DNA from 2 places in the Bacillus sp. T-10(2022) genome. Region 1 is predicted to be linked to the other one. Evidence: riboswitches for the same ligand, from Rfam matches in the RefSeq annotation. Region 1 holds a riboswitch; the other holds the start of a gene.
What was found. Region 1 has a riboswitch for glycine ahead of gcvT (glycine cleavage system aminomethyltransferase GcvT). Riboswitches for the same ligand answer to the same signal wherever they lie in the genome.

Region 1 (15,651 bases):
ATTGGAAAGTCAAGGCTATCTCAAACAGACATCCTGTCCTAATGGGGATGATATTAGTTTGGATAGTAAAGGAAAGATAACGGTCGTTGAGTAGGAGAGAAGGGAATATACGGCATTCCGATGGGGGGTATACACTATCTGAAACCCTTATTGTCCTCGTTATTGTTGTACTCCTGATTTCCATCGGTCCTAATCTATTTCCTAGCTTCACTAAAGGCATGGAAAATAGGCTATTTCTTTCTCAATTCCATGAAGATCTCTTCTATGCACAACAGTATGCCATCAGTCATGAGAGCTTCATTTACCTCCATATAGATAATGCCAAAAAGGTTTATACCGTTTCGTCTTATACGGAGGGGATCGTTCTAGAGAGAAGCATACCAAAGGATATTCAGTTTTTAAGTGACACTTTGGGGTTCAGCTTCCATTTTAATCAGTATGGAAATGCTTCAAAAGCCGGGACGATTATGATTGATACGTCAAAAGGAATGTACAAATTAGTCCTCAATATCGGTAAAGGGAGGTTCAGGATTGAGAAATTGTAAAGGTTACGTTTACCTTGAGCTGATGGCCGCATTTTCCATTTGTATTTTCCTGGTCCTTGCCATTTTACCGATTCTTGAAGAGTTAATGACGCATCGGAAAGATATTGCCGTAAGGACAGAAGCCCACCATTTATTATATGAAAGATTGACGGCGTTCATGGATGGGGAGATACAAGCAATTGGTCAGGAAATCTTCTACAAAAAAAAATCCTATGAATTGGTTTGGAAGGACCATGGGGATTTCCCGGGGATGATTGAAGGGTGTGTACGTTATGAAGATGAATCGGGTAATCTTGAATCCATTTGTGATGCTGCGAAAAAATGATGGCTTTACGATGATTGAAATGTTTTTTTCTTTAATGATATTAATGACGACGTCCCTTTTTGTTCTACAGCTTTTTTCAATCATTCACACCCAGATGGGGTCCGTTGATGAATTACATCCTAAAGAGTGGGAGGTCTTTACCATGCAAATGAAGCAGGAGGTCCGGAGTTCCAAAGCTCAGGATGTAATGGGAAATAAATTATATTTGCTGCTTTCAGATGAACAATTATCATCGTTTGAACAATATGAAAATAAGGTCCGAAGACGAGTGAATGGTATGGGGCATGAGGTCATCTTACAGAACATTTCGGAATTCGGGGTTGAGAAGGATGGCAGTGTCATTGTTATAAATATAACGGATAAAGCAGGGACTACTTTCAGTCGAAGATTTCATCCTTTCTTTAGGAATGTCACGAAAGTCGATGAATAATCAAAAAGGAGTCGTTTTCCCGATGGTCATGATTGTAGCGAGTGTTTTCATCATGTTCACGATACTAATGATCGATCAGTTTATCATCGATAAAAAGTTTTATAAAGAAGTGGAAGAATCGCTTGTGGCCGACCATCTTGTCCATTTAGCGATCAAGGATGTGACGGCAGAGTGGGGCGAAGAGATCCCCAAAATCATCCAGGGGGAAATTTCATACCCTAATGGTGTGGTGCGGTATACCTTAATGAAAGAAGAAGGTCCTTACGTCTATATCGAGTTTTCTTCCACGACTAAAAATGACCGTGAGGGAAGGGTCATCATTCAATACGATAAAGAAGTGGGGGAAGTGAAAGAATGGTTGGAAAAGCAGGCTGTGTAATACGCAAAATCAACACTCTTTCATAATGGAAAGCGACAGGTACACGTGTTCAGGGAACAAGCGAAGGAATAAAAGAAGCGTAAACGGGGCATACTTTGCATAGGGTGATGATTTTATATGTCTACAAACGCTTATATTAAATATCTGACTCAGCAACTTGTCGAGTATTTTAATCTGACGAAAAAAGAACGAAAAGAAAAGCGCCGTCACAGAAAAGAGGATAAAAATCATGGTATGTCCCATTGGTTTGGCATTGTCCCTTTTGCTTTGTCGATGTTCGTAAGGAAAAATATCAAAAAATAAAACAGATGTCCTGAACTTAGGGCATCTGTTTTTTTATTGTTCTTACTTATCCCAATGCCCTATCTGAAAGGTAAAATAATCCTCCGTTGATGATGGATATTCGGATGTTGGGTTCATATTGAGCTTTTAAGGCATCTTTTTCGGTAAAATAGCTCTCACTTTTTTCGTCCATATCCTTGTAAAAATGCTCCAATAAATTCAAGTCATTCTGCCAGCGAAGCATTGCTTCCTCTGCCCAGGAATGGTCATCATCCTCGAAACTGGTCCTGATGTATGTATCGAGTCTTGCCAATCCGCTCTTGGGCATGATGAGCGGTGAAAGCGTAAAGGAGTAATCCGGTATTTTTGGGGTGACCTTTATCGGTAAAACCCGATGGTGAAACCTTTCCATGATCTCACCTGAGATTAAATTCAGTCCGATCGACATGAAGGTATCCTTTTTACGGTCGCATTGATAGGATATTTTCACGTTCAGTGTCAGCCAAGGAAACAAAGGATTATTTCCCCCTTTTGATGGAGGGGTATCCTCAAAAAGTCTAGTATACCCAGCCAGCTTTTTGGTAGATTGAATAATCTGGTGAAGGCGAGGGGAGCCAAAATGAATCATTTCTCCCTTTAAATCGGATGGAGCTTGTTCTGGATCGGTAATGAAAGTCATCTGTGCTGGGTTCGGAACGCCACCTGTTTTTTCTAGATAATGCCAATAAAAGGGTCTGTTCATTAATTCTTTATCCATATCAATCGTCAATTGGACTGTAAGGTGGGTTGGTGCATTATCCAGTATTTCACAATCATTGGCTTTAAAGTAAGTTATTAAAAAATCATGAATTTCCCGTTGCTGCATGAACCTCACCTTCCTTCATTGATTGAGCGAATTGGATTAACGATGAAAAATTATCCATCTTGATTTTCATTTCGCCCTCTGTTTTGGATTCGCCGACCACATCAATCAAATATTCTTCAATGTTGTTAATATCCAGTTTGGTTAGAATATCATCCAATTCGCCGATTACTTTCTCGAATAAATTTATTTTTTCATATAATAACTTCAGAATATGTTCTTCTACTGTATTTTTCGTGGCAAAGTTATAAATCATCACATCTTCTTCCTGACCAAGGCGGTGTATTCGTCCAATTCTCTGTTCGAGCCTCATCGGGTTCCATGGCAGGTCAAAATTAATCAAGTGATGGCAAAACTGAAGGTTTATCCCTTCCCCGCCAGCTTCTGTTGCAATTAATACCTGTATATTCTTTTGGAATAATTCTCGCATCCAATCTTTCTTTCCACGCTTAAAACCGCCTCGGAAAGGAACTGAAGAAATTCCATTCTGCTGTAGGTACCATTGTAAATATAGCTGAGTTGCCCGATATTCGGTAAAGATAATGACTTTATCATCAATTTTCTTGATCAGTTCCAAAGCTTTTTCAGCCTTGGAGTTCTGAACCGTTTCATTCACTTTAGAAAATAAATCATCAAGCTTTGCCAAAAAGTCAGGGGAAGGCTGATCATATTTATTTTTCATATTCTTTAATGTATAAAAGACCGCCTCTCTGCTGCTGCATGCTTCCCTTTGGAGAGTGAGAGCCGAAAAGGCGCTTCCTTTAGAACCATCCGAAATAGGTTTGAATTTGGAAACTGCATCGTACAATGCTTGTTCCGTTGGAGAAAATTCAATGGTGATGGTCTCCACATGCCGTTTTGTCCATTCAATGCCAGTATCGGCCCGCCGGTTTCGAATCATGACAGTGTTGACAAGTTCCTTTAGGTGTTCATCTTCAATTATGTTCCGGCCTTTCCCTTTATACTTTTCCGAAAAAAGTGAGGCATTTCCCAAGTGGCCCGGTTTCAATAACGAAACTAGGTGGAAAATTTCCTCGACTTTATTTTGAATCGGAGTGGCTGTCAGGAGTAAACAAAATTTCTTTTTCAGATTTTGGACGAATTCATAGTTCTTCGTCTTATTATTTTTAAGTTTATGAGCTTCATCAATAATGATGAAGTCGTATTCCTGCTTGAAAATGATATCTCGATGTGGAGCGCGTTTCGCTGTATCAATGGATGAAATGACCACATCACAGGAGTCCCAAACATAACTTTTTCTCTGAACGACTGCCGGTATATGGAACTTGGTATTCAATTCAAAAGCCCATTGTGTGACAAGGGAAGCCGGAACAAGGATCAAAACTTTTTTTACAAGGCCCCTAATCATATACTCTTTTAGGATCAATCCAGCTTCAATTGTTTTTCCGAGCCCTACCTCATCAGCTAAAATGGCCTTTCCATTCATCTTTTCCACCACTTGCTTGGCTGCTTCCAATTGATGCGGAAGCGGGGTTAACTGCGGAAGGTGCTTGGGCGCCTGTAAACCTTCAAAATCAGGGATGATAAGATTTTCCTCCATTTGAACCGCCAGCTTATAAAGCTCCCAATTTCCCCATGGACCGTCATTTTCCATCTTTTGCAGAAACTCGTCATTCCATTCAGAATTAAAGGATATATTGATTTTCATAGAAATAACTCCCTCTTAAATCATAATTTCCTTAATAAAAGGTCAAAACCCGAACATTTCATATGTGAAGTAAGAAAAATATTTCTCTTCAAAAGATATTGCAGAGATAAGTTTCTTAGGGTAGGATATAAGTATATTTAGAAAATTCCAATTTCCAAACGCTACAAAGAATCTTTGTACATCGATTTTGCAGTTCGCGTTTTCTTAGTATGGGCTTTAGGCTCCTAATTTATCCAAAATTACTGAAGGAGACCGATCAAACGGTTTCTGAAGTTTCAGGAGAATTGGCAGAGAATGCATTCCACGATGATCAGGGGTTTTACCGATGCTTGGTGGCTTATTGGCTTCCTTTCATTGGTAGACCATTTATATGCGGGTGAAGATAAGGGGAGAGACTACGGATGTAGCGCCGAAGGAGCAAACTTAGCAGTGAATCTCTCAGGCAAAAGAACTCTTATTGGACGCAACTCTGGAGAGCGCCGCCCATTTTGGGACGGCCACCAAAGGGGAAAACCTATTACATAGGTAAACTTTCAGGTTTCAGGACAGAGAAAAAGCTCAAACGGGCTTTCTCTGTCCTTTTTTGTGCTTTTTTCACATCATGAATCAGGATATCTGATGCGTAATGACAAGAAGCTTTTGATAATGAAGCCAATTAATTTTAAAAAATCTGAAGGGGGTCATTTTTTGACCAATTTAAAAAGAACACCACTATTTGAGGTTTATCGTGAATACGGAGGTAAAACGATTGATTTTGGCGGCTGGGAACTTCCTGTCCAATTTTCGGGTATAAAGGACGAACATGAAGCCGTACGTACAAAAGCGGGGTTATTCGATGTTTCCCATATGGGAGAAGTCGATGTTAAGGGTCCCGGGAGCCTTTCCTTTTTACAGAAGATGCTGACTAATGATATATCAAAGCTGAAACAGGGTGGTGCCCAATATACCGCCATGTGTTATGAAAACGGAGGCACGGTTGATGATCTCATCGTGTATAAAAGGGCTGAGGATGACTATCTGCTCGTGGTCAATGCAGCGAACACAGAAAAAGATTTCAATTGGCTGCAAGCTCATTTAACGGAAGATGTCCAAATTAAGAATGTATCTAGTGACTATACACAGCTGGCACTTCAAGGACCATCTGCAGAGAAGATTTTACAAAAACTATCGGGAAATACTGCTTTAAATGAAATTGGATTTTTCAAGTTCAAGGAAAATGTCATGATTAACGGTATCTCCACGATGGTATCCCGTACTGGATACACTGGTGAGGATGGCTTTGAGATATATAGTGACAGTGAAAATGGTCCTGCCCTTTGGAAGGCGATTATGGATGCCGGAAAGGAAGAGGGGGTTCAGCCGATTGGTTTAGGTGCTCGTGATACCCTGCGTTTTGAAGCGAAACTGCCGTTGTATGGGCAGGAGCTTTCAGCGGACATCACCCCGATAGAAGCCGGGATTGGTTTTGCAGTAAAAGTGGATAAGGAAGTTGATTTTTTCGGGAAAGCCGTTCTTGCTGAGCAAAAGGAGAAAGGAGCTCCCCGCAAGCTTGTGGGAATTGAAATGATTGACCGTGGCATTCCACGTCATGGGTATAAGGTCTACAGCGGTGATAAAGTCATTGGTGAGGTCACGACCGGTACCCAATCACCAACGTTGAAGAAAAACGTGGGTTTGGTACTTATCCATAAGGAATTTTCGGTGCTGGATGCGGAAGTCGAAGTGGAAATCCGTTCCAAACGTTTGAAAGCCGTTATAATACAAACACCTTTTTATAAAAAACCACGTAAATAGAGGGGAATGGTCATTAGATGAAACATCGTTATTTACCCATGACAGAGCAAGATAAACAAGAAATGCTGAAAGTGATAGGTGTATCCACTGCTGAAGAACTTTTCAATGATATCCCTGAAAGCGTTCGTTTTCAAGGAGAATACGATATCAAGCCTGCTAAATCGGAACCTGCATTAATGAAAGAATTATCAAGGCTTGCTGCCAAGAATGCGGATCTTAAAAACTATGCTTCCTTCCTTGGTGCGGGTGTCTATGACCATTATGCACCGATCATCGTCGATCATGTTCTATCCCGTTCTGAATTTTATACGGCGTATACACCTTATCAGCCTGAAATTTCACAGGGCGAGCTTCAGGCCATCTTTGAATATCAAACGATGATATGTGAATTGACGGGCATGGATGTGGCTAACTCCTCCATGTATGACGGCGGAACAGCGCTGGCTGAAGCAGCCATGCTTGCTTCAGGACAGACACGACGCAAGAAGATTCTCATTTCAGGAGCCGTTCATCCTGAATCAAAAGAAGTCGTGAAGACCTATGCGAAAGGGCAACGCGTGGAAGTGATCGAAATTCCTTATAAAGACGGTGTGACGGACTTAGCTGCTTTAAGGGAATTGGCGAATGAGGACATTGCAGGAGTGATCGTGCAATATCCAAACTTTTTTGGCCGCATCGAGCCATTGAAAGAAATGGAAGAAATCATTCATGGAGTCAAGTCGATGTTTATCGTTTCAAGTAATCCGCTTGCATTGGGAGCTTTGACATCTCCTGGTGCACTTGGTGCAGATATCGTAACGGGGGATGCTCAGCCATTCGGCATTCCAGCGGCATTCGGTGGACCTCATTGTGGATATTTTGCCGTTACTAATAAACTTGTTCGGAAAGTTCCGGGCCGACTCGTCGGTCAAACGGTGGATGAAAATGGAAAAAGGGGATTTGTACTGACGCTTCAAGCTCGTGAACAGCACATTCGCCGTGACAAAGCCACATCCAACATTTGTTCCAATCAAGCTTTGAATGCCTTGGCAGCTTCTGTTGCAATGACCGCGCTTGGTAAAAAGGGTGTCAAAGAAATGGCCGTGCAAAATATTCAAAAGGCGCATTATGCGAAAAAAGCAATTATGGCAAAAGGGGTGGAAGTGATATTCGACGGTCCTTCGTTCAATGAATTTGTCATTAAACTGCCTGCTTCGTTTTCAGAAATCAATAAAAACCTTTTTGAAAAAGGGATGATCGGCGGCTTTGATTTAGGGACGGTTTATCCTGAGCTGAAAGACCATATGCTGGTTGCGGTAACTGAACTTAGAACAAAAGAAGAAATTGATGCACTTGCGCAGGAATTGGGGGATCAACATGAATAATAAAGATCAATCACTCATTTTTGAAATCAGTACTTCCGGTCGAATCGGGTACAGTCTGCCAGAAATGGATGTTGCAACTATTCCGCTCGAAGAAATTCTTCCTGCCGACTACATCCGTGAAGAAGAGGCAGAGCTGCCTGAGGTGTCCGAACTGGATATCATGCGTCACTATACAGCACTCTCCAAACGGAATCATGGGGTGGATTCGGGTTTTTATCCGCTGGGTTCATGCACGATGAAATATAACCCGAAAATAAATGAAAACGTGGCACGCTTCAACGGCTTTGCCCATATCCATCCATATCAAGATCCGGCTACCGTACAGGGAGCATTGGGCCTATTATTTGATTTGCAGGAACACTTAACGGAAATCACCGGGATGGACCAAGTGACATTACAGCCTGCAGCAGGTGCTCATGGTGAGTGGACAGGGTTAATGATGATTCGCGCTTTTCACGAAGCGAATGGCGATACAGAACGGACGAAAGTGATTGTACCTGATTCTGCACACGGTACGAATCCTGCCTCTGCCACTGTTGCCGGACTTGAAACGATTACAGTGAAATCCGATGAAAATGGATTAGTCGACCTTGAAGATTTAAAGCGTGTTGTCGGACCTGATACGGCGGCCTTGATGCTGACGAACCCCAATACATTGGGATTGTTTGAAGAGAACATTTTGGAAATGGCACAACTTGTCCATGATGCAGGTGGGAAGCTTTATTATGACGGAGCCAATTTGAATGCAGTCCTATCAAAAGCACGCCCGGGTGACATGGGCTTTGATGTGGTTCACTTAAATCTCCATAAAACATTCACAGGTCCGCATGGCGGCGGCGGTCCGGGTTCCGGTCCAGTAGGGGTGAAGGCGGACTTGATTCCTTACTTGCCTAAACCGCTTGTGGTCAAACAAGGCGAGCAATTCGTTCTTGATTATGATCGTCCGCAATCGATTGGCAGGGTAAAACCTTATTATGGTAATTTTGGGATAAATGTGAGGGCGTATACGTACATTCGTTCAATGGGTCCGGATGGCCTTAAAGCCGTCACCGAGAATGCGGTCATCAATGCCAATTATATGATGCGCAGGTTGGAACCTTATTTTGACCTTCCATATAATCGTCATTGCAAGCACGAATTCGTATTAAGCGGACGCCGGCAAAAGAAATTGGGGGTAAGGACTCTCGATATAGCCAAAAGATTGCTGGATTTCGGGTATCATCCTCCAACCATTTACTTCCCGTTGAACGTGGAAGAAGGAATGATGATAGAACCGACTGAAACCGAGTCAAAAGAAACGCTGGATGCGTTCATCGATGCGATGATCCAGATTGCCAAGGAAGCGGAAGAAACTCCTGAAATCGTCCAGGAAGCTCCGCATACAACCGTTATAAAGCGGCTTGATGAAACTCTTGCTGCAAGAAAACCTGTTCTGCGTTATCAAGCCTAGATTGATAGCTTATACGAAAAAAATCCCTGCCTGCCGGCGGGGATTTTTCATGTTTATGTAAGATTTCATTAAAGTCCAACAGTTAACTTTCTTTTCCTTGAGCTATTGAATTAAAAAGAGCCCATGCGGAGATGGGGTCTTATTTCTTTGCTTTGATTTTCCCGGTCCACATTTTGAAACCGCCCTTTAGGTGAAAAAGTTCCCTGTAGCCCTTTTTGTATAGCATGGCTGCAGCTCTGCCGCTGATGATTTCGCTTTGAGCGTACAAATATACAGGCTTGTCCGGCCTAATTTCGACCAAGCGTGTTTTCATTTGAGTCATAGGGATGTTTCTTGCGCCTAAGATATGACCATTATCGAAATCATTCGGTTCCCGCACATCGATTAGCTGCACTTTTCTGTAGTTAGCGATAAATTCGTCCTGTGTTAGTGTTTTAACGATTTTACGCTGGCGGTACCAATTAAAAAGTGAATACGCAATAACCACTCCTAAGATGATGAGCAGTGTATATAATATTTCCAAACATAAAAACTCCCTTCTACCTTAACGAATACAGACAATCTTTATTATATAATTGCTTTACCCAATAATCAAAAAGAATTTTCATCAAATTCTTCATGACTTGATAGCACTTTCTTTTTTAGAGTGTTAAAGTCTGTTAAACTACTACATGTGAGTTTTTTGTGGGGGATTGAAAAACGTCTATCGAAACGAGGGGTAAGGATGACTAAAGAAAAATGGGGTTTTATAGATTCGGGGTATTGTTCACCGGCTTTTAATATGGCGCTGGACGAAGCCCTGTTAAACTGGCAAAGCAAAGGGGAAATTCCGCCGATCATACGCTTTTACGGCTGGGATCCAGCGACATTGTCGATCGGTTATTTTCAAAAGGCAGAAGCGGAAATTGATATGGGAGAGGTAAAAAGGCAGGGCCTTGGGTTTGTTCGCAGGCCAACAGGAGGACGAGCGGTACTGCACGAGCATGAATTGACTTATAGCGTAATCGTTCCAGAATCCTATCCGGGAATGCCGACTACCGTTACAGAAGCTTATCGTGTCATTTCTGAAGGAATATTAATGGGGTTCAGGAACCTGGGATTGGATGCTTATTTTGCAGTGCCTCGAAGCGATCAGGAAAAAGCGGCTTTAAAATCGCCCAGGTCTTCCGTCTGCTTTGATGCTCCAAGCTGGTATGAACTGGTCGTTGAGGGCAGGAAGGTCGCTGGCAGCGCTCAAACCAGGCAAAAAGGCGTCATCCTTCAGCACGGGTCCATTTTGCTTGAACTTGATGATGATAAGCTCTTTAGCGTATTTAAATTCTCAAATGACAGGGTAAAAGAAAGAATGCAAAAAAACCTAAAAAACAAAGCTGTGGCCATAAATGACATTGCCGGGAGAAAGATTACCATCCCTGAAGCGAAAGAAGCTTTTGAAAAAGGGTTTGCCGAAGGACTTTCGGTCGATTTAAAGCCATACGTCCTCACCGAAAAGCAATTGCTGGAAGTGAAGGCCATTGCAGAAAGCAAATATGAAAGCGATGAATGGAATTTCATGAGATAGAGGAAGCATAATTAGAGTGGATAATAAAAAAGTTTTTTCAGATTTGTTTGACCAAATAACACATCCCTTGCAGGGATAAGCCCTAAAAGGGATGGGGAAAAAGCAAGGTCCAAATTAATTGAAATCTGATGAAAAATTATTGTAAATCGACATTTTCCTCCCTTTTGCTAACTATATTAATTGATTTACCGTTTGACAAAATTAAAAGTCATTCAAAACAAACACAATATATAGTAGTTGAAATATTTAATGCAACACTATATGTTGATTTTTGAGTTTCGCTATGATAAATTTAGGGTACTTGTTAAGCGAAACGGACATGTAAGGCTACATAAAGATTTTTGCGGCAGCAAGAACGGATCTTGAAACATATAAAGGAGAGGGAATTATGTCGGTTGTAATAAAAGAAGCTTTAAAGGTTGATCTAGAAAGGTTGAATAAGGATATTTCTTTATTTCCCCAGGTTCACCCTGTAACGGCTGATATGAAAATGGCGCATAAGGGAGTGTCCCGTCTAGTCATGCTTGACCGCTATTCTTTTAAGGATACTGAAAAAATCACACTCTCGGCAGGCGATTTCGTCGTGTTGACGATTAAGGAAGATCCGAAATTCCCGGCAAGGGGTCTCGGCTACATCGTTGAAATTGATTGGGAAACCAAAAAAGCCAAGGTATTGGTGGATGAAGAATTCCGTGGCGTATTGGATAATCCGGAAGAAGTGGAGACGGGAATTGTAAACCGTCCGTTGGATATAATCGAAAAGCCGCTTGAAATATACTATGAACAAATTGCGAAACGTAATGCAACGGGATTGGCATCAGTGGAAACCACGGAAGAAAAGAGAACGGAATGGTTCAATAAATTCTATGAAGAATTAAAGAACCTTAATTTCGTCCCGGCAGGCCGAGTATTATACGGTGCGGGTTCCAATACGGATGTTACTTATTTCAACTGCTATGTAATGCCATTCGTACCGGATTCACGTGAAGGGATTTCAGAACATAGGAAACAAGTGATGGAAATCATGAGCCGCGGCGGCGGAGTGGGAACGAACGGGTCGACACTGCGTCCTAGAAACACTCTGGCAAAAGGGGTAAATGGAAAATCCTCCGGTTCAGTCTCATGGCTTGACGATATTGCAAAACTGACGCATCTAGTTGAACAGGGCGGTAGCAGACGGGGCGCGCAAATGATCATGCTTGCTGATTGGCATCCTGATATTGCAGAGTTCATCATTTCTAAAATGCAAAATCCGAGGATTTTGCGTTACCTAGTGGAAAATACTAAAGATGAAGCCATCAAGAAATATGCGACGGATAAATTGAAATTCACGCCGCACACGGAACAGGAAACGGCTATGTATCAAGGGATCATCAATTATAAGGAGATTCCTGGCCAAGGCGGATTTAGCGAGAAAATCATTAGGGATGCAGAGGAAAAGCTCCGTACAGGGGGAACGTACAGTGTCCATAATTCTGATTTTCTGACTGGAGCCAATATCTCGATTTGCCTGACTAAGGAATTCATGGAAGCGGCTGAACAAGATGCGGAATACGAATTGCGTTTTCCTGATGTTGAAAGCTATAATGCCGAAGAAATGGCCATTTACAATGAAGAATGGCATAATGTCGGTGATGTTCGCGAATGGGAGAAAATGGGTCACAAAGTCCGTGTTTACCGTAAAATCCGAGCTAAAGAGCTTTGGAATTTAATAAACATTTGTGCAACATATTCTGCTGAACCAGGTATTTTCTTTATCGATAATGCTAATGAAATGACGAATGCCAAAGCATACGGTCAACAGGTCGTAGCCACGAACCCTTGTGGAGAACAGCCATTGGCCCCATATTCAGTATGTAACCTTGCGGCCGTCAATCTGGCTGAAATGGCTGATAAAGAAAGCAAAACGGTTAATTTCGAGAAACTTAAGCAGACTGTCGAAGTCGGTGTACGTATGCAGGACAATGTCATTGACGCAACTCCTTATTTCTTGAATGAAAACAAAAAACAGGCACTGGGCGAGCGACGGGTTGGACTTGGTGTAATGGGTCTGCATGACCTTTTGATCTACTGTGAGACGGAATATGGCTCTGAGGAAGGAAATATCCTGGTTGACAAGGTGTTTGAAACGATTGCGACGACAGCTTACAGGGCTTCCGTGGAACTTGCTAAAGAAAAAGGCAGTTTCCCGTTCCTGATCGGGTCAACGGACAAAGAAACCGATGAGCTAAGAACACGTTTCACACAAACCGGATTTATGGAAAAAATGCCTGTAGATATCAGGGAAAGTATTGCTGCACATGGCATCCGTAACTCTCATTTATTGACAGTGGCTCCTACAGGAAGCACAGGAACGATGGTTGGGGTATCAACAGGTCTTGAACCATATTTCTCCTTCACGTATTTCCGCAGCGGCCGTCTTGGTAAATTCATTGAAGTGAAGGCTGACATTGTACAGGAATACTTGGACCGTCATCCAGAAGCCGATACAGAAGAGCTTCCAAAATGGTTCATTTCCGCTATGGAATTAGCTCCAGAAGCACATGCTGATGTTCAATGCATCATTCAACGCTGGATTGACAGCTCAATCAGTAAAACGGTAAATGCTCCAAAAGGATATACTGTCGAACAAGTTGAAAAAGTATATGAACGTCTATACAAAGGCGGAGCAAAAGGCGGTACTGTATATGTGGATGGCAGCCGTGACAGTCAGGTTCTTACGCTCAAAGCGGAAGAAAACCAAATGGACGAGCAGCTTGAAATGGATGAATTGACAGATGTGGAAGTAAAGAAAAAAGTCGTATTGGTCGATACGATAAATGAACTGCGTTCGACTAACGTTACGATTGGGTCGGAAGTGGGCAACACTTGCCCGGTGTGCCGTAAAGGCGAAGTCCAGGAAATGGGCGGATGCAATACTTGCACGAATTGCGGAGCACAATTAAAATGCGGGCTATAAGCTGATGTAAGGGAAGTCGTTAAGTATGCTGCAAAGCTATCTTAACGGCTTTTTTAGTGTCTTAAAAGTTGTTATTGACAGTCTGTTCAATTACATGCCAATAGAGAAGACCGAATCATCGTAAATTCGGTCTTCTTTTTGCGTTCAATCAACCATTTTCATTTTGCTGCCCTATTTCCTTTTCGGCTAGATATTGGTTGCCATCTTTCAATACCGAAAATTCATCGACCGAGTCTCCAGGTATATTCCTTGGATTTGGAAATTTATTATCTGTTTGGACGGTGATCGTTTGTTTTCCCATTCCATTTGTCAAGAAGTCTCGTTTATTAGCCATATCGCATCTCCTTCATTTTGAATTTCCAAGTAAAAACAATCATGAGGATAAAAGAATAAAGAAAAACTATCCTTATGAATTAGATTGTGTAGTTCGATTGAAAGTATGAACAAATCGAAAAAAGAATGGAGATCGAAATGAAACCATTTATGCCACAGTTAGTATATATCGAGCCCAGGGCACTGGAATACCCGCTTGGCCGGGAATTGAAAAAGAAATTCGAAGATTTGAACATTGAAATCCGTGAGACCACATCGCATAACCAAATTAGGGATCTTCCTGGGGAAAATGATTTGCAAAAATATCGTGTCGCCAAATCGACGCTTGTGGTAGGAATAAGAAAAACATTGAAATTCGATTCTTCAAAGCCATCTGCTGAATATGCCATCCCTCTTGCTACAGGGTGTATGGGGCATTGTCACTATTGCTATTTACAGACGACTCTCGGATCGAAACCATATATTCGGACATATGTGAATCTTGACGAAATTTTCGAGGCAGCCGAAAAATATATAAATGAGAGAAAGCCTGAAATTACCCGTTTTGAGGCAGCCTGTACATCGGATATCGTCGGAATTGACCATTTGACACATTCTTTAAAAAGGGCCATAGAATATTTTGGAAAAAGTGAATATGGGGTTTTAAGGTTCGTAACTAAATTTCATCATGTCGACCATCTGTTGGATGCTGAACATAATGGAAAAACGAGATTTCGGTTCAGTATAAATTCGCGTTTTGTGATAAAGAATTTCGAGCCAGGCACTTCGAGCTTCGAGGAAAGGATGGAAGCGGCACGCAAAGTGGCAGGTGCCGGATATCCCCTGGGTTTTATCGTAGCTCCAATATATCGTCATGAAGCATGGAAGGAGGGCTATCACGAATTATTCGAACGATTGAGTGAGGCGTTAAAAGGGGTGGATATACCGGATTTGACTTTTGAATTAATCCAGCATCGGTTCACTGGTCCAGCAAAAAAAGTGATTCAAAAAAACTACCCGAAAACAAAATTGGAACTGGACGAAACGAAGCGTAAATATAAATGGGGCCGATATGGCATTGGTAAATATGTTTATCAAACCGAAGAAGCCGCAGAACTGGAAACGACCATTCGTGGGTATATCGCGGAATTTTTCCCGAAAGCGGAAATTCAGTATTTTACCTGATTAAGGCAATTTTCTATCTAAAACTGTCATAAATTCCTCTAATCCTGCTTAGAAATGTAAAGACCGGATTAGGGGAGGGCAGCTATGATTATTGACGGCGTTTTTTCCGGAGGCGGGATTAAAGGCTATGGTTTAGTGGGAGCCCTGCAGGAATTAGAAGAACGGGGATTTGTATTCCATCGGACAGCCGGTACAAGTGCAGGATCCATAATTGCAGCTTTCGTGGCAGCTGGGTACACCGGAAAAGAAATGGAAAAGCTATTTATTGATATAGATTTAAGCGGCCTGCTGGATAAAAGGCGTGGTCTTTTGCCTATCCCGCTTGCCAAATGGCTTCTTGTATACTGGAGACTTGGCCTTTATAAAGGCGATGCATTGGAAGGTTGGGTTGCCAGTAAACTTGCCGAAAGGAATGTAGTCACCTTTAAGGATGTTCGACCGAAATCCCTTCGTATCATAACCTCTGACATCACAAATGGGAAATTGGTGGTTCTGCCTGATGATCTACCGAACTATGGCATTGATCCGATCACT
Region 2 (15,651 bases), 2.5 Mb from region 1:
ATTGCGCCAAATTTATTGATCGGATTGTTCCTTTTCAGACTAAAGAGAAGGGACGGGAAAAGCTGTGTGATGAGACTGTATCCCATAAGAATTAATGCCGACATCGTTTCGCCGCCGTTTAAGGTGAAGTAGACGGCTATAAGGGCAATGACTGGAACAAGGAACTTTGCCAATCGTACAACATGGCGATCGGATACTGCAGGTGCAAATTCCTTATAGACGTTTTTCGCGAGCAGTGTAGCGACGCTCATCAAAAGCATGGATCCCGGCACCAATGCGGTCAACAATCCAGCTCCGCCGATTATGCCTATAAACCATGGATCAAAGGTCTCGATCGAAAGGCGCAGCAATGACAGGTCTGCATCTGCCCCAACGAGTCCGGGCACTTTCAATATAGCTGTAAACCCAACGAAAAAGACGAATAACAGCATGAGTGTATATAATGGGCTGATAATGGCATTTTTTCGAAATACCTTGCCGCTGCGTGCTGAATAAACAGCGCTGAAAACCTGGGGCCACATATAGAAACCGAATACGAGCAATATTACCGTGGAGATGAACCATGATACGCTAAGTCCCTGATCTGGGAACTTTAGAAAACCAGGCTTGGCCGCATCAATCGCTTCAAACATCGGCTGAAATCCGCCAAAGTAATGAATCGGCAGATAAATCCCCAAAAATCCTATTATGGCAACCATCATGATATCTTTAATGACCGCTGTCCAAACTGATCCGTGTATACCGGAGATCATCACATAAATGGTAAGGCTGATCGCCCCCATCCAAACTGCCTCAGACATAGAGATGGCACCATAAGATGCTTCTGAGACAATGATCCCCAATCCTTTCAGCTGCACGACGATCACTGGAATCATCGACACCACACCGACAAGCGCAGCCAAAACTCCTAAACCGGGACTCTTATATTTGCTTACAAAGAAATCGGATTGAGACATCAGTTTATTTTCCTTGGCATATCTCCAAATTTCCGGCAGGAGCCAATAGGATAATACGTAAGACAAAGTAATGTAAATTAGAACATATAGAGCGGGTGCGCCCTTGCCATAAGCCCAGCCGCTGCCGCCAAGGAAGGAGAAGGTCGTATAGATTTCCCCGGCCATCAGCAGAAAGACGAATATCGCACCAAAACCGCGTCCGCCCACCGTCCATTGTTCCAAGTCCATATCTTTTCCTTTTGAAGAGCGTATGCCTAAAAATATCGATAGAAGTAAGAATGCTAAAATGATTAAGAGAGCAATATTCATTCCTGGTCACCTTCCCGATTCCTGGGATCCAGCTTATACATGATGCCCAGTATGGCAGAGGTAAGGACCACCCACATAGCCATCCAGAACATATTGAAAGGCATCCCTAATACATATGGTTCTATTTTATTAACAAAAGGCAGAAATCCTAGTATGCCTATAAAAGGAACTAGAGTAAGAATATATATAATCTTCATAAACAAACCCCTCCGTTTTAATAAAGTGAAACGCCCACCAATGGGGTTTATTCTTCAATGCCACTGATGGATGGGTGAACCAAACCGGAATGAAAAATTCATACATGACGGAAAAGGTCCGATAATATATATTAGCTTACACTATTTTGATATAAAATTTAATGCAGTTGCCTGATATATTTGAGCAACTGTGCGCAGACAGCCGAACCCTGATATGTTCATAAGACAGATAAAGCCTTGAATTCATAGTGAGTTCAAGGCTTTTTTCCTTTAGCTATCTTTTTTTCCGATAGTTATATAGTATCACCAAGAGTATGAACCAGAGTGGGGTCAAGAGCAGTGATAGTCGTGTAGCTTCAGCGAATAGCATAACAATAAGGATGAACAGGAATAATCCTAAAATGGCGTAATTGACAAAGGGTGTAAAAGGAGCCTTGAAAGTCGATTCGGCTCTTAGGTCAGGCCTTGTTTTCGAATATTTGATATGGGAGATCAAGATAATGCTCCATACCCATATGAAACAGATGGCACTGATGGTCGTCACGACAGTAAATGCCTGTTCCGGTATCAGCTTGCTTAATAATGCCCCTATTGATACAACGATTGTGGATGTTAATAAGGCATTGCCCGGAACCGCCTGTTTATTTAATTTTTCCAGTTTAGCAGGGGCTTCGCCATTCCTGCTTAACGTATAAAGTATTCGGCTCGTTGAAAATAAACCGCTGTTGCATGCAGAAGCAGCGGAAGTCAAAACGACGAAGTTGATGATCCCTGCAGCGACAGGAATGCCGATTAACGCAAAGACCTCTACAAATGGGCTGCTCGTGGCATCCAGTTGTGTCCATGGGTTGACGCAGAGAATGACGAATAGTGCACCAACATAGAAAAGTAAAATCCGGACAGGGATTTTATTGATGGCAGATGGAATGTTCTTTCTCGGGTTTGCCGTTTCTGCTGCGGAAACCCCGACCAATTCGACACCGACAAATGAGAAGACGACCAGTTGTAAAGATAACAGGAATCCGGAAATGCCATTGGGGAACATGCCCCCATGATTCCATAGGTTGGTTAGGGAAACCGTTCCGGTATTGGTATTGAAGCCGATGATCAAAAGGATGATTCCCACGATGATCAAGGCGATGATCGTAATTACTTTAATGATGGCAAACCAGAATTCCAATTCACCAAATAACTTAACGGTCAATAGGTTCAATCCTAAAAGAATGACCAGGCATATTAGAGCCGGAATCCATTGAGGGATATCGAACCAATATTGTATATAGACGCCGACAGCTATGATATCGGCCATTGCGGTCATAATCCAACAGAACCAATATGTCCAGCCTGTCACGAAGCCGGCCCATGGACCGACATATTCGGTTGCAAATTCAGTGAATGATGCATACCCTGCATTGGATAAGAGCAATTCACCTAGTGCCCTCATCACAAAAAACAAGGCAATCCCTATTATAAGATAGGAAAATAAAATAGAAGGACCTGCCAATTGTATGGCTTTTCCGGAACCTAAAAATAATCCGGTGCCAATGGTTCCTCCTATTGCAATCAGTTGTACATGTCTATTTTTTAAATCTCTTTTTAATTCTTGTTTAGCCAATTCCTACGCCCCCGTTTTTTTATTGTCTTGGTAGTGAATGAGTTTACCTGCATGGTCTTGGAGAGAGGGACGTGATTTTTTCGTCCAGCTTGCCTTTCCCATTGGTTTTAAAGCTGTTGTTTTTAGTCCAACCACAAAATGGACAATAAAAAAAAGAGATTGGATAATACCAATCTCTTAAAGGGTTCAGAATAACAATTTTATCATTCGTTACTCTTCTGTCCTTTTGCCTGAGATTGTGAATCCTTCGGCGCTGCATCTTGTACAGTCTCTCCAGAAGCTGCTCCTGCTATAGTGTCATCCATAGCATTCATCGCTTGCTTGTATGCGGTTGTGAATAAATGTCGTCAGTGATAATCTACCACTGCTGAATCATTCATTATGCTTATAAAATAATATTGGAATTCTATCATCTATTTTTCGGTAGGTCAACAAGTTTTTTTGAAGTGAAAAAGGCAATATCTGCAGTTTTATAGTGATCTTAATTTTTATTAAGGTACTTGAAAAATTTATTTTTTGGATGATCACTATTATGAAATATTGATCATCATTTTTTTGAAATGATATTTTTAGATTAGGGAAATTGCCAAGATATATTTGGCAACTGTTTATTTCAAAAATACAATTGTATTTTTACAGAATATTTACTATTATAAGATAAGAAAACATAATTGAAGTGTTATTGATATTTTTTCTTCGATAGAGCATTTCTAATCGCAATAATTAATAGAGAGTCGTTCGTGGTAAGGATAGAAAAGCATTACCGATATTGCATCTGGGGGAGTTAAACATGTCGAACAAGGAATTAAAGAGAGGGCTGGAAGCACGTCACATTCAAATGATAGCTTTGGGCGGAACCATCGGTGTCGGGTTATTCATGGGATCGGCGAGCACGATCAAATGGACCGGGCCCTCTGTAATGCTTGCTTATGCCATCGCAGGTATTTTTATATTTTTCATCATGCGTTCCATGGGTGAGATGCTTTATTTAGAACCGACTACAGGTTCATTTGCAACCTTTGCGAGCAGCTATATACATCCTTTGGCAGGTTATATGACTGCTTGGAGCAATTGGTTTCAATGGGTAATCGTCGGAATGTCCGAAATCATCGCGGTTGGGTTGTATATGCAATATTGGTTCCCGGAGTTACCGGCCTGGATACCAGGTGTGGTCGCCATGGTCATCTTGGGGGCGGCCAACCTCATTTCCGTCAAATCCTTCGGGGAATTTGAATTCTGGTTTGCGCTTATAAAAATCATAACGATTGTATTGATGATCGTTGCCGGCGTTGGCCTTATCTTCTTTGGAATAGGGAATGGCGGGGATGCGATTGGATTATCGAATCTTTGGGAAAATGGCGGCTTCTTTACGGGAGGCTGGACAGGATTCTTCTTTGCGCTTTCCCTTGTCGTGGCATCCTATCAAGGCGTTGAGCTTATCGGCATCACAGCCGGAGAAGCGAAAGACCCAACGAAGACCGTAACAAAAGCGATCCAATCAATCATATGGCGCATATTAATTTTCTATATTGGCGCCATATTCGTCATCGTGACAGTCTTCCCTTGGGATCAACTGGATGACTTAGGCAGCCCATTCGTTTCAACCTTTGCAAAAATAGGTATCACAGCAGCAGCAGGAATCATCAATTTTGTCGTAATCACTGCGGCAATGTCTGGATGCAACAGTGGTATTTTCAGTGCAGGGCGTATGCTTTACACACTTGCATTGAATGGCCAAGCTCCGAAAATCTTTGCTAAAGTATCTAAAAATGGAGTGCCGGCATATTGTACGATCGCTGTACTTTTAGGATTGGGCATCGGGGTTATCCTGAATTACCTTGCACCGCCGCAATTATTCCTTTATGTGTACAGTGCGAGTGTATTGCCCGGGATGATTCCATGGTTTGTCTTACTGATCAGTGAGCTTAAATTCAGAAAGGTAAATGCCGCTGAAATGGAGAAGCATCCGTTCAAGATGCCGTTGGCCCCTTTCAGTAACTATGCGACAATAGCCTTTTTACTTATGGTGCTGGTCGGTATGTGGATCAATCCTAGTACAAGGATTTCCTTGGTTGTCGGAATCGTTTTCCTAGCCTTGGTCGTGGCAAGTTATTACATCCTGAAAATGGATAAACGAACACCATTGGATGCTAAATCCGATGATGAAATTTCGGGATAAGCAACTCTATTGGAAAGCCCTTCTCTTAATTCGAGAAGGGCTTTTTTGTCTTTGGTGATCAATTGTTGGAATTCACGAGTAAATCAGCGGAATTCACGAGTAAACCAGTGAAATTCACGAGTAAAACGGCAAAACTCACGAGTAAATCAGCGAAATTCACGAGTAAACCAGCGAAACTCGAGTAAAGCTGCGAAACTCGAGTAAACCAGCGGAATTCACGAGTAAACCGCGAAACTCACGAGTAAACCAGCGGAATTCACGAGTAAATCGTCGAAACTCACGAGTAAACCAGTGGAACTCACGAGTAAACCAGCGGAATTCACGAGTAAAGCTGCGAAACTCGAGTAAACCAGCGGAATTCACGAGTAAACCGCGAAACTCACGAGTAAACCAGCGAAATTCACGAGTAAAGCTGCGAAACTCGAGTAAACCAGCGAAATTCACGAGTAAAGCTAATTAGCCCCCGTAACAAGGGATGCCAGCAGTGGGTCGCTTATGGAATGTGTCTTCCTGACAGATTTTTTCATAGGATGTAACATCATCTTACCCGAGGAAGGGGTTATATTTTGGAAAGAACAAAGCTTACCGGGCGGGTCGTTACACCTAATGATGCTGAGTATGAGCATGCCAGGATAAATAATAACTTAAGTTTTTCTAAATTCCCAAAGGTCATTGTGTTTTGTCAAAATTCCAATGATGTGTTGAATTCATTGAAGTGGGCCCGGGAAAATCATACACCTTTCCGGGTTAGGAGCGGCAGGCATAGTTATGAAAATTTTTCATTAGTGAATGGCGGTCTAATCATTGATATAAGTGAAATGTACAATATCAAGGTCAACCGTGAAAAAATGATTGCAAAAATCGAAGCAGGAGCTGATTTAGGTCAAGTATATAATATGCTATGGAAGTATGGCACGACGATTCCGGCTGGGACCGAAAGCGGTGTTGGTCTTGTAGGCCTTACGCTTGGCGGTGGAATAGGTATGTTATCGAGACGCTTTGGACTTACTTGTGACAATTTGCTTGAAATAGAAATGGTAAGGGCGTGCGGAAAGAGGGGCGCTAAACTCATTAAAGCAAATAGGAAAATTAATAGTGATTTATTTTGGGCATGCTGCGGGGGAGGAGGGGGAAACTTTGGCATAGTCACTTCTCTTACCTTCAGGGTACACCCCGTATCAAGGGTATCGATTTTCTCCGTCACATGGGGATGGGAAGATTTTGAAGCGGTGTTTGAAGCCTGGCAGGATTGGGCCCCTCAAGTTGAAGAGTGTTTAACTTCAGAAATCGAATTCAAGTCAAAGGAAGTAAACCAAATTATCGCTCAAGGTGAATTTGTTGGGCCATCATATAGGTTGCAGCAGCTTCTAAAGCCTTTGACGAGAGCAGGTTCTCCAGCAAATATCATGATAAAGGAAGTTCCGTACATTGATGCTGTGCAATTCTTTAATGATCCAAGTGGAAATCGACCGGCCCATCGCAAGCGGTCGGGGTCTTTCATAGAAAAACCTTTTCAACGGCAAGCAATCTTGACGATGAAGCATTTTTTGGAAAACGTTCCAAATGAAAATGCAGCCATTTGGCACCAATCCTTAGGAGGGGCCGCTGGCCGTGTGGCCCCAAATGAAACGGCTTTTTATTATCGGGATGCCATCATCGCCCAGGAGTATCTGGCTACATGGACGAATCCAGAAGAAGAGCGGCAAAACATCCATTGGATTAAAGAACTTAAATGCGCTTTGTCACCATATACTACAGGTGACTACGTGAATTGGCCGGATATCCTCATCGAAGATTGGCCAACTGCGTACTATGGAGAAAATTTCAAGCGGCTTCGGGAAGTGAAAACGAGATATGATCCGTACAATACGTTTAAATTCCCTCAAAGTATACCGCCTTTAAAGAAGTGGGTCTGAAAAAGCTTGGATGCACCAAAAACATTCGTTATTAAAAGGCCTATTCCTCAATTGGGATAGGCCAGTTTTATTTTCATTTTCCCAAAATCATTCCGCTTGCTGAGCTTGTACTGCACTGTAAACCTGATTTACGGAAGACTGGGCTTGCGCGATTTCTTGAGCAGCTTGTTTAATGGCTTCTTGTGCCAAGGTTGGATCAGAGGAAGATTTTTCAATTGCTTGTGAAAGTAAGGTTTGTGTTAGGGTAACGTTTGCTTTTGCTTGGTTTAATTGATTGATATCAATTTGTTGTTGAGGCATGTAGCTTCTCTCCTTATGTCATTATTGGAATTACTCCATTAGGATGACCTTTCTTTTCTTTTTTATAAGGAGAAAAATATATGATGTAGACAGGATGGGTAAATTGGAAAAATTATGAAATTAGCAAAAAAGTCCATTTAAATACGATGCAAAATTTATGGACAATCCAAATTCGTGTAAAAGGTACACCCTTAAGATTGAAAAACGGGCAGAAAAAGAAAGGAATCATTAGGGTTATTTACTTTAGAATCCTTAAATTTTCAGCATAAATAGTATTACGTTCCTTGAATACAATGTAATATCTGTGATCTTTCTTCACGAAGTCCCTACAAAGTATAGAAGGAACCGGATGAGCTCTGCTCTTCCGGTTCTTTGTATATCAGTTAGCTGCTGGAATCAATCCTTTATGAATGGAGACTTCCTTAATGGCACGGTAGGCGGTTTCGACCATGAAATCGAGTTCCTTTTCTGACATGGAAAGGATCGGCATCATCGTGATGACTGGACCAAGTTCCCGAATGATCAGGCCATTTTCCCGTGCTGTATGGATGATTCCGGAAACGACATTCTCTTGGAGGGTGAACGTTTCTTTTGTTTGGCGGTCTTTGACGATTTCCACTCCAATCATGAAGCCGCGCTGGCGGATATCGCCGACTATCGGGAGTTCGTATAGCGCTTGCAGTCTTTGTGATAGATATTTAGATTTTTTCTGGATGTCTTTAATTAAATTGCGGCTTTCCATCAGCTCGATATTCTTCAGTGCCAGTGCACAGGCAAGCTGATTTCCTGTATAGGTGTGACCGTGATAGAAGGTTTTATGTTCTTCCCGTTCCCCCAGGAAGGATTGAAAGATCTGCTCGTTCATGATAGTGGCGGCGAGTGGCATATATCCCCCAGTGATCCCTTTGCCCATACACATGATATCGGGTACGGCATCTTCCTGTTCGCAGGCAAACATTGTACCGGTTCGACCGAATCCTACAGCCACTTCGTCACAAATTAAGAGGATATTGTACTTTTTGCATAATTGCTCGACCTCTTTCAAAAAGCCATGGGGATGGGTTATGATGCCTGCTGCTCCCTGCACAAGCGGCTCGATGATCAATCCTGCAATTTCCTCTGATTGTTTCTGCAGTAACTTCTCCAGTTCCTTCAAGCAATGGTTTTTCACGGCTTCTTGATCTCCATACTCAGTCATGTGATAGGCATATGGTGAAGGGGCGGAAATCCGTTGAAATAAGAGGGGCTTAAAGATTCTATGGTATAGATCCATTCCGCCCACACTTACAGCTCCGACAGTATCGCCGTGATATGCCTCGTCAAGTGAGACAAATTTGTTTTTATTCTGATGCTTGACGGGATCGATATTCTGCCAATATTGATAAGCAACTTTAAGGGCGATTTCCACTGCGGCTGATCCCGTGTCGGAGTAGAAGACTTTCGATAAAGAACCAGGAGTGATCTCGGCTAGTTTTTTTGCCAGTAAGATCGATGGTACATTCGCAGATCCCAGCAGTGTGGAGTGTGCGACTTTATTCACTTGTTCAATTAGGGCGCCGTTTAATTCCGGCTCGTTATGTCCGTGCACGTTCACCCATAATGAAGCATAGCCGTCGAGGTAGCGTTTACCCTCCACATCAATCAGGTAGCTGCCTTCGCCGCGTTCGATGATCAGCGGTTTGCTTTCCCGATACGTTTTCATTTGTGTGAACGGATGCCATACATATTCCTTATCCCATTGTTCTAAATCCTGACTGTTCATGCCTTGAACACCTCTTTCAGTTGTTGGGTATAATCTTGATCACTAAGTAAATCAAGGATGCAGATCCTCAAGTCTTTTCTAACATCGGCCAGTGTTGGGATGCAGGCGAGGCCATTCAGCCCAGTCAGCTTTTCAATGGTTTCGATATTGTCTTGATGAATCCGATCTTCCGGCCGGTAATGATTATACAAAATGGTTTTCACGTTTATATCGTGGACTTGGGCATAAGAATGGGTCGTCACGACATCATGAATCGCCCCTAAACCGCTTGTGGATACGAAGAGGACAGGCATGCCGCAATCCTTTATGAAATCCGCCGTCATATAGAAACCTTCCGTTCGTTCAATAAGCGGCACAGCCAATCCGCCAGCGCCCTCGACTAATACGATGTCATACATTTCCTCAAGTTCATGAACCCTTTCCACGACTTTCTTCTCATCGATAAGACTGCCGGTTAATTTAATCGCCAAATGTGGGGAGGTTTCCGGTTTCAGTGTGTAAAACCCTGAATCCTTTACACCGAGTTCCTGCTCAAACCAAGATATATCCGGGTATGTATGATTTTCCTCATTGATTCCAGTTTGAAATGGCTTGAATATCGTGACGCTTTTTCCCAATGTTTGAAGAGACAGATAAAGTGCGCTCGTGACGATGGTCTTTCCAATATCCGTGCCAGTTCCGGTTATAAAGTAGGCTTGGCCCATGGATGATTCAGCTCCTTTACGTTTATATATCTTGCAATGCGCGGACGTACTTGTTGAATGATGACAGCACATAGAATGCATAGCATTAAATCACCGGGTACAGGTAACAAGAAGCCGTAAAGAACCGTCTGGTTGATGGAAAACGGCGTTTCAACAATCCACTTCATCGCACCATACAGCCAGATGCAGCCGAAAAGGTAAACTGTCAGCAAAGAGGCGGCATTAGCAAAGAATATGGAACGAATCGTGGAGAGGGAAAACCGGTTGATCAGCCATCCATTTACATAGGCTCCCAGTATATATCCGAGCAAATAGCCGAATGTAGGTTTGAATATATAGCCGAATCCCCCGCCTTCAGCAAACACGGGCACCCCGATAAGTCCGATCAAGACGTAGCATAACTGACTGAGCATCCCAAGCCGGGGCCCCAATAATGCGCCTGCCAAATAGACTGCCAGAATTTGCAGTGTGAATGGTATGTAAGGGATAGGTATCTTAATAAAGGCGCCAATGGCAGTTAACGCGGTAAAAAGGGCCACATAGGAAATCGTCCTTGCTTTCAAGTTTTTAACCTCCTTTTTCAAAAGTGCTGGCAAAATGCCCACTATTAGTTTGCCTGATTCTTATTTTATATGTCAACTAATTTATTATTTAGTTAACATATAAAAGGCCAGCTTTATCGGGATTTAAAGGACAGACTAGGAAAATATTGAAAAAAGACCATTGAATAATAATTTGTTAGTATGTTATTATTCTATCGATATGTTAACTTAAAATATTATAGGTTAACAAATTTATTTACATTGCAGGCAGTATTGATACTGCTAAATGTTAAGTGCTCCCCAATGTGGTTGATGGTGCACATGCGGTTGGAAGGGAAAGTGGATTGGAGATGGAGACACTCGCGGTTGGAGCATCAGGTGGATATATTGCAGACAGCTGGTCTTTATTTACCAGACCGGGTTATGCTCCTTTTCTAGGAATTGCATAGTCAAGGAATCCATAAACCAGCGATTCGGCACACAATAAAGAAAAGAGGGATAGTTTTGGAAACATTGGTAAGGGATTGGAAGATGTTAGCGGAGAACGTTATCAAAGGATATAAAGTGACGGAGGAAGAGGCATTATCCATCGTACAAGCCCCAGACGAAGAGGTTTTGGAAATTTTGAATGCAGCCTACTTGATACGCAAGCATCATTATGGGAACAAAGTTAAATTGAATATGATCATCAATACGAAATCAGGATTATGTCCCGAAGATTGCGGCTACTGCTCGCAGTCGATCGTGTCGGAAGCCCCGATCGATAAATATGCTTGGCTGACGAAAGAAAAGATTGTCGAGGGAGCGCAGGAATCAATTCGTCGCAAAGCGGGTACTTATTGCATCGTTGCGTCTGGCCGTCGTCCGACCAACAGAGAAATAGATCATGTCATTGAAGCGGTAAAAGAAATCCGCGAAACGACGGATCTTAAAATCTGCTGCTGTTTAGGTTTCCTGAATGAGGAACATGCGGGCAAGCTAGCGGAAGCAGGCGTTCATCGCTACAACCACAATTTGAATACATCACAGGAAAACTACAGTAAAATTACATCGACGCATACATATGAAGACCGGGTAGATACAGTCGAAGCTGTGAAAGAAGCCGGAATGTCCCCATGTTCTGGTGCCATTTTCGGTATGGGGGAATCTGAGGCGGAAGCGGTGGAAATCGCCCTATCCTTACGCAGCCTTGATGCAGATTCCATTCCTTGTAATTTTCTCAATGCAATTGACGGAACGCCGCTTGAGGGAACTTCCGAATTGACCCCCACTAAATGCCTGAAATTGATATCGATGATGAGGTTCGTTAATCCGAGTAAAGAAATCCGTCTGGCCGGCGGTCGTGAGGTCAATCTCCGTTCCATGCAGCCCATGGCACTTTATGCAGCCAATTCCATCTTCGTCGGCGATTATTTAACGACAGCTGGTCAAGAACCCACAGCGGATTGGGGAATCATCGAAGACCTGGGATTCGAAATTGAAGAGTGTGCCCTCTGATAAAGAAGATAATGGAAAACAATATGAATTAAAAAAAAACACCCTTAGGGTGTTTTTTTTCAGTTTGTCGAAAAAAGTGCATGGAGGGTCGAAAAAAGTGCGTTTTAGGTCGAATAAAGAGTATGGAAGGTCAACATCATGTTTTTTTACAGTAATTCATATTGGATTGAAGAAATTGGCGACACTCCTGCCGAATAACTGGCTAGCCAAGACCCCGCAGCCGCTTGCGGTGAGGAGGCTTGGCAGACAGTCGGCGGAAAGGGAGCGGATTTCTGAAATCAACTCGAACGGTTTTAAAAGAAAAAAACTGCAGGCAAACTCGATTTTTCTTGGAATTTGTCTAAAAACAAGACTAGAGTACCCTTCATGTTTTTTTACAGTAATCCAAATTGGATTTCTGAAATCAACTCAAACGGTTTTAAAAGAAAAAAACTGCAGGCAAACCGCTCTAATTCAAATATGTCTTCTGGGTGTTTTATTAATTTGCTGTAATAGAACTAATGTCCTTCAACCTTTACAAAAATAAAAAAATGATAGATAAGTGAAAATAATGAAAAAAAAATGCTAAATTGTAAGAAGAGGTTTTATAATGAATTACCTGAATACAATAAAATTTGCTGCATTGTGGTAAATGAATATGATATAGGGAAAGAATCAGTATTGGTAATATCAATAATGAGAGGATAGTTTTGTGTGATGCATATATGGCTGATTAGTTTTATTATTTTATTATTGCTATTAATATTTTATACTATTATCCCGACGGTGCTTATTCGTGTATGCAGTCTGGGAATAACCAAAAAAATCAATTCGAATAATGGGATAGCGCTAACTTTCGATGATGGCCCAAACCCTGAATATACAATAAAATTGCTTGATCTTTTAAAAGAGTATGAGATAAAGGCCACATTTTTTGTTGTTGGCAGTAAAGTGAAAAGTAATCCTGAGATTATTAAAAGAATGCATGAAGAGGGACATACTATAGGGATCCACCATTATCATCATGTTTCAAGCTGGGTCCTATCACCCATCCATCTACGGAAACAGTTGGAAATGACTGAAAAGGCGATAAATGAAGTTACGAATGAAAAGGTTGTTTTTTATAGACCGCCATGGGGCCATTTCAATATGTTCACCCCACTTTTCAGTAAGAAATATAGAGTGGTGATGTGGTCAGGCATCTTCGGGGATTGGAAAGTTGAAAATTGCAAAAATACTTTGCTTGATCAACTGCGAAGCACTTCGACAGAAGGTTCCATCCTGTTGCTTCATGACTGTGGTGAAACATGGGGAGCGGATAAAGAAGCACCAGGCTATATGATTGAAATGTTAAAAATTTACCTACAGGAAAGTAAGGAAAAAGGAATACACTTTATTACTTTAAAAGACTTATAACTAATTCTGGGGGTATTATGAATATAGATACGCTTTTACATTTTATTGATTCATATGGATACCTGATCATTTTTCTTTTTTTATTCTTCGGCATTGTGGGAGTGCCTGCTCCAGAAGAATCACTTCTATTTCTGATTGGGGTATTGGTAGCACAAGGTAAGCTCTCACTGGGTTTTGCCATGCTGTGTGCAATTCTCGGCGCCTTTATCGGAATGCTTGCAGCTTATGCATGCGGAAAATATGTAGGGTATCCATTTATAAATAAATTTGGAAGATTCATTGGGATTACGACTGAACGCTGGGAGAAAGCGAAGAAAAACTATACGGATAATGCACAAAAAACCTTAGTATTAGGATTTTATATTCCGGGAATAAGACAAATTAGTCCATATTTCGCAGGAATCTCATCTATACCCTTTCGGAAATACTTCCTATTTTCCCTAATAGGCACTATACTTTGGACCGTCCCTTTTATAGTGGCTGGTTATTATGTCGGGGATGCTTTTAATGTTAATCCCAAATATGTTCCATATTTAGGGCTTGTATTTTTAGTTATTTTTGTACTATATGTTACTATCAAATACATTAAAAAGAGAAAACAAATGTCCAAAAGTTGAGTCTGCTCCTTTTTATAAAAGTTGGAAATTTATTGTAAGAGGAAGATATCAGAACTATATATTTTGTATTTTCAGAATGATTTCTTAGGAGATGACACATATATGAAGAAGATTTTGTTTTTACCTCTCTTTCGAATGCAGTCGGGACATCATCAAGTTGCAGAGGCATTAATGGATATGTTAAAAAAGCATTCAAAAGGGATTACTTATAAAAAAATCGATCTAATCAGTTATACCAATACCTCTCTAGAAAAATTCATCGCAAATAGTTATCTGACATGGATCCGTTATGCGCCGGAAACCTATAATCTTGCCTATAAGAATCTGTTTTATGTTCACTCGCCAAAGGAAAGTGTATGTAAATGGTATCAGCAATTATTCATGAATAAGATGGAACGATTGATAGCAGAAGAGAAGCCTGATTTAATTGTGTGTACACACGGTTTCCCTTCATATCTTTTGAGTCAGTTAAAGATGAAAGGGAAGTGCAGCACACCGGTAATAAACGTGTACACGGACTTTTTTATTAATAATGTGTGGGGAAGCGAAGGGATAGATGCCCATTTTCTTCCTAGTCAAGAAGTGAAAGAAAAGCTGATGAGTAAGCGTCAAATACCAAAACAAACGATGATGGTCACTGGCATTCCTGTGCACGAGGAAATCACAAAAAATGCCCGTGTCCAAAGAAACACAGCACGGCCAAAAGTTTTGATATCCGGAGGAAATAGCGGTCTGGGAGGGATTTTGAACTTAGGTGATGAGTTAAAGAATTCAACCGACTTTGATTATTTAGTTCTTTGCGGAAATAACAACAAGCTTTATGAAGAAATCGATACATGGAACTTACCTCATATCAAACCATTGCCTTATATCTCATCAAGGTCTGAAATGAATAAGCTTTATGAAGAAGTTGACGCAATCGTTACGAAACCGGGCGGTGTCACGATCAGTGAATCATTACGAAAAAGGCTTCCGATTTTTGTTCATTCCAGGCTTCCGGGGCAGGAGGAAATTAATCTGCAGTATCTAAAACAACAAGGCCTTGTATTTAAACTTAATCAGAAAACGCCTTTTGAAAAACAATTGCTGAGTATATTGAAGGATCAGAAAAAAATGAAAAAATGGAACACATCCATAGAGTCTTATCATAAGGAAATAGAGTTGGAGAAACCTGAGGGAATAGTGGAGGTCATGAAATTGATCCTTAATCTTAATCAAAATGGTACACCTTCCTATCTAGCCCGACAGCCCAAACTTCTTTATAGCTGAGATGCATGGTGTTCTCACTGGTGAACCTAAATGAAAGAATGAATACGGAAGGCTGCTGAATTAACAGCCATCCTAAAATGAAAGGTCGGAAGAAGAGTGACTTTGAAAAAAACATACCTTATGATTTTTTCGATTATGCTGCTTGCGGCAGCGGTCGCAGGGTGTTCAAGTGATGAAACGGAAAAAACGGAAATGAAGGCGCAAGCCGGTGGTAAAGTGGAATTGACGGTTTCCGCAGCTGTAAGTTTGCAAGATGCCTTAAATGATATAAAGAAGTCTTTTGAAAAAGAGAATGCAAATGTGGAAGTTCATTATAACTTTGGAGCCTCTGGAGCTCTTCAGCAGCAGATATCCCAAGGCGCACCTGTTGACCTGTTTTTCTCAGCAGCAGAA

Region 2: linked by a shared signal. The riboswitch ahead of OSJ91_RS03270 (amino acid permease) and the one ahead of gcvT (glycine cleavage system aminomethyltransferase GcvT) in region 1 are both predicted to bind glycine.

What each region holds. Positions count from the first base shown of each region.
Region 1 is NZ_CP113518.1:3,767,951-3,783,601, reverse strand. Features, by position in the region: gene comGC (competence type IV pilus major pilin ComGC) at 1-94, shown strand, start outside; gene comGD (competence type IV pilus minor pilin ComGD) at 87-545, shown strand; gene OSJ91_RS18440 (hypothetical protein) at 532-870, shown strand; gene comGF (competence type IV pilus minor pilin ComGF) at 818-1,300, shown strand; gene comGG (competence type IV pilus minor pilin ComGG) at 1,293-1,679, shown strand; gene OSJ91_RS18425 (YqzE family protein) at 1,797-1,982, shown strand; gene OSJ91_RS18420 (YqhG family protein) at 2,029-2,826, opposite strand; gene OSJ91_RS18415 (DEAD/DEAH box helicase) at 2,804-4,492, opposite strand; glycine riboswitch at 4,869-4,956, shown strand; glycine riboswitch at 4,960-5,043, shown strand; gene gcvT (glycine cleavage system aminomethyltransferase GcvT) at 5,180-6,286, shown strand; gene gcvPA (aminomethyl-transferring glycine dehydrogenase subunit GcvPA) at 6,304-7,650, shown strand; gene gcvPB (aminomethyl-transferring glycine dehydrogenase subunit GcvPB) at 7,643-9,100, shown strand; gene OSJ91_RS18395 (rhodanese-like domain-containing protein) at 9,240-9,623, opposite strand; gene OSJ91_RS18390 (lipoate--protein ligase family protein) at 9,825-10,661, shown strand; gene OSJ91_RS18385 (vitamin B12-dependent ribonucleotide reductase) at 11,050-13,620, shown strand; gene OSJ91_RS18380 (hypothetical protein) at 13,769-13,954, opposite strand; gene splB (spore photoproduct lyase) at 14,092-15,117, shown strand; gene OSJ91_RS18370 (patatin-like phospholipase family protein) at 15,202-15,651, shown strand, end outside.
Region 2 is NZ_CP113518.1:684,178-699,828, forward strand. Features, by position in the region: gene OSJ91_RS03260 (sodium:solute symporter family protein) at 1-1,265, opposite strand, end outside; gene OSJ91_RS03265 (DUF3311 domain-containing protein) at 1,262-1,462, opposite strand; gene OSJ91_RS03270 (amino acid permease) at 1,737-3,077, opposite strand; glycine riboswitch at 3,286-3,364, opposite strand; gene OSJ91_RS03275 (amino acid permease) at 3,868-5,256, shown strand; gene OSJ91_RS03280 (FAD-binding oxidoreductase) at 5,823-7,172, shown strand; gene OSJ91_RS03285 (hypothetical protein) at 7,260-7,472, opposite strand; gene bioA (adenosylmethionine--8-amino-7-oxononanoate transaminase) at 7,852-9,234, opposite strand; gene bioD (dethiobiotin synthase) at 9,231-9,938, opposite strand; gene OSJ91_RS03300 (biotin transporter BioY) at 9,917-10,501, opposite strand; gene OSJ91_RS03305 (hypothetical protein) at 10,786-10,929, shown strand; gene bioB (biotin synthase BioB) at 11,012-11,977, shown strand; gene OSJ91_RS03315 (polysaccharide deacetylase family protein) at 12,674-13,372, shown strand; gene OSJ91_RS03320 (DedA family protein) at 13,390-13,989, shown strand; gene OSJ91_RS03325 (MGDG synthase family glycosyltransferase) at 14,092-15,258, shown strand; gene modA (molybdate ABC transporter substrate-binding protein) at 15,361-15,651, shown strand, end outside.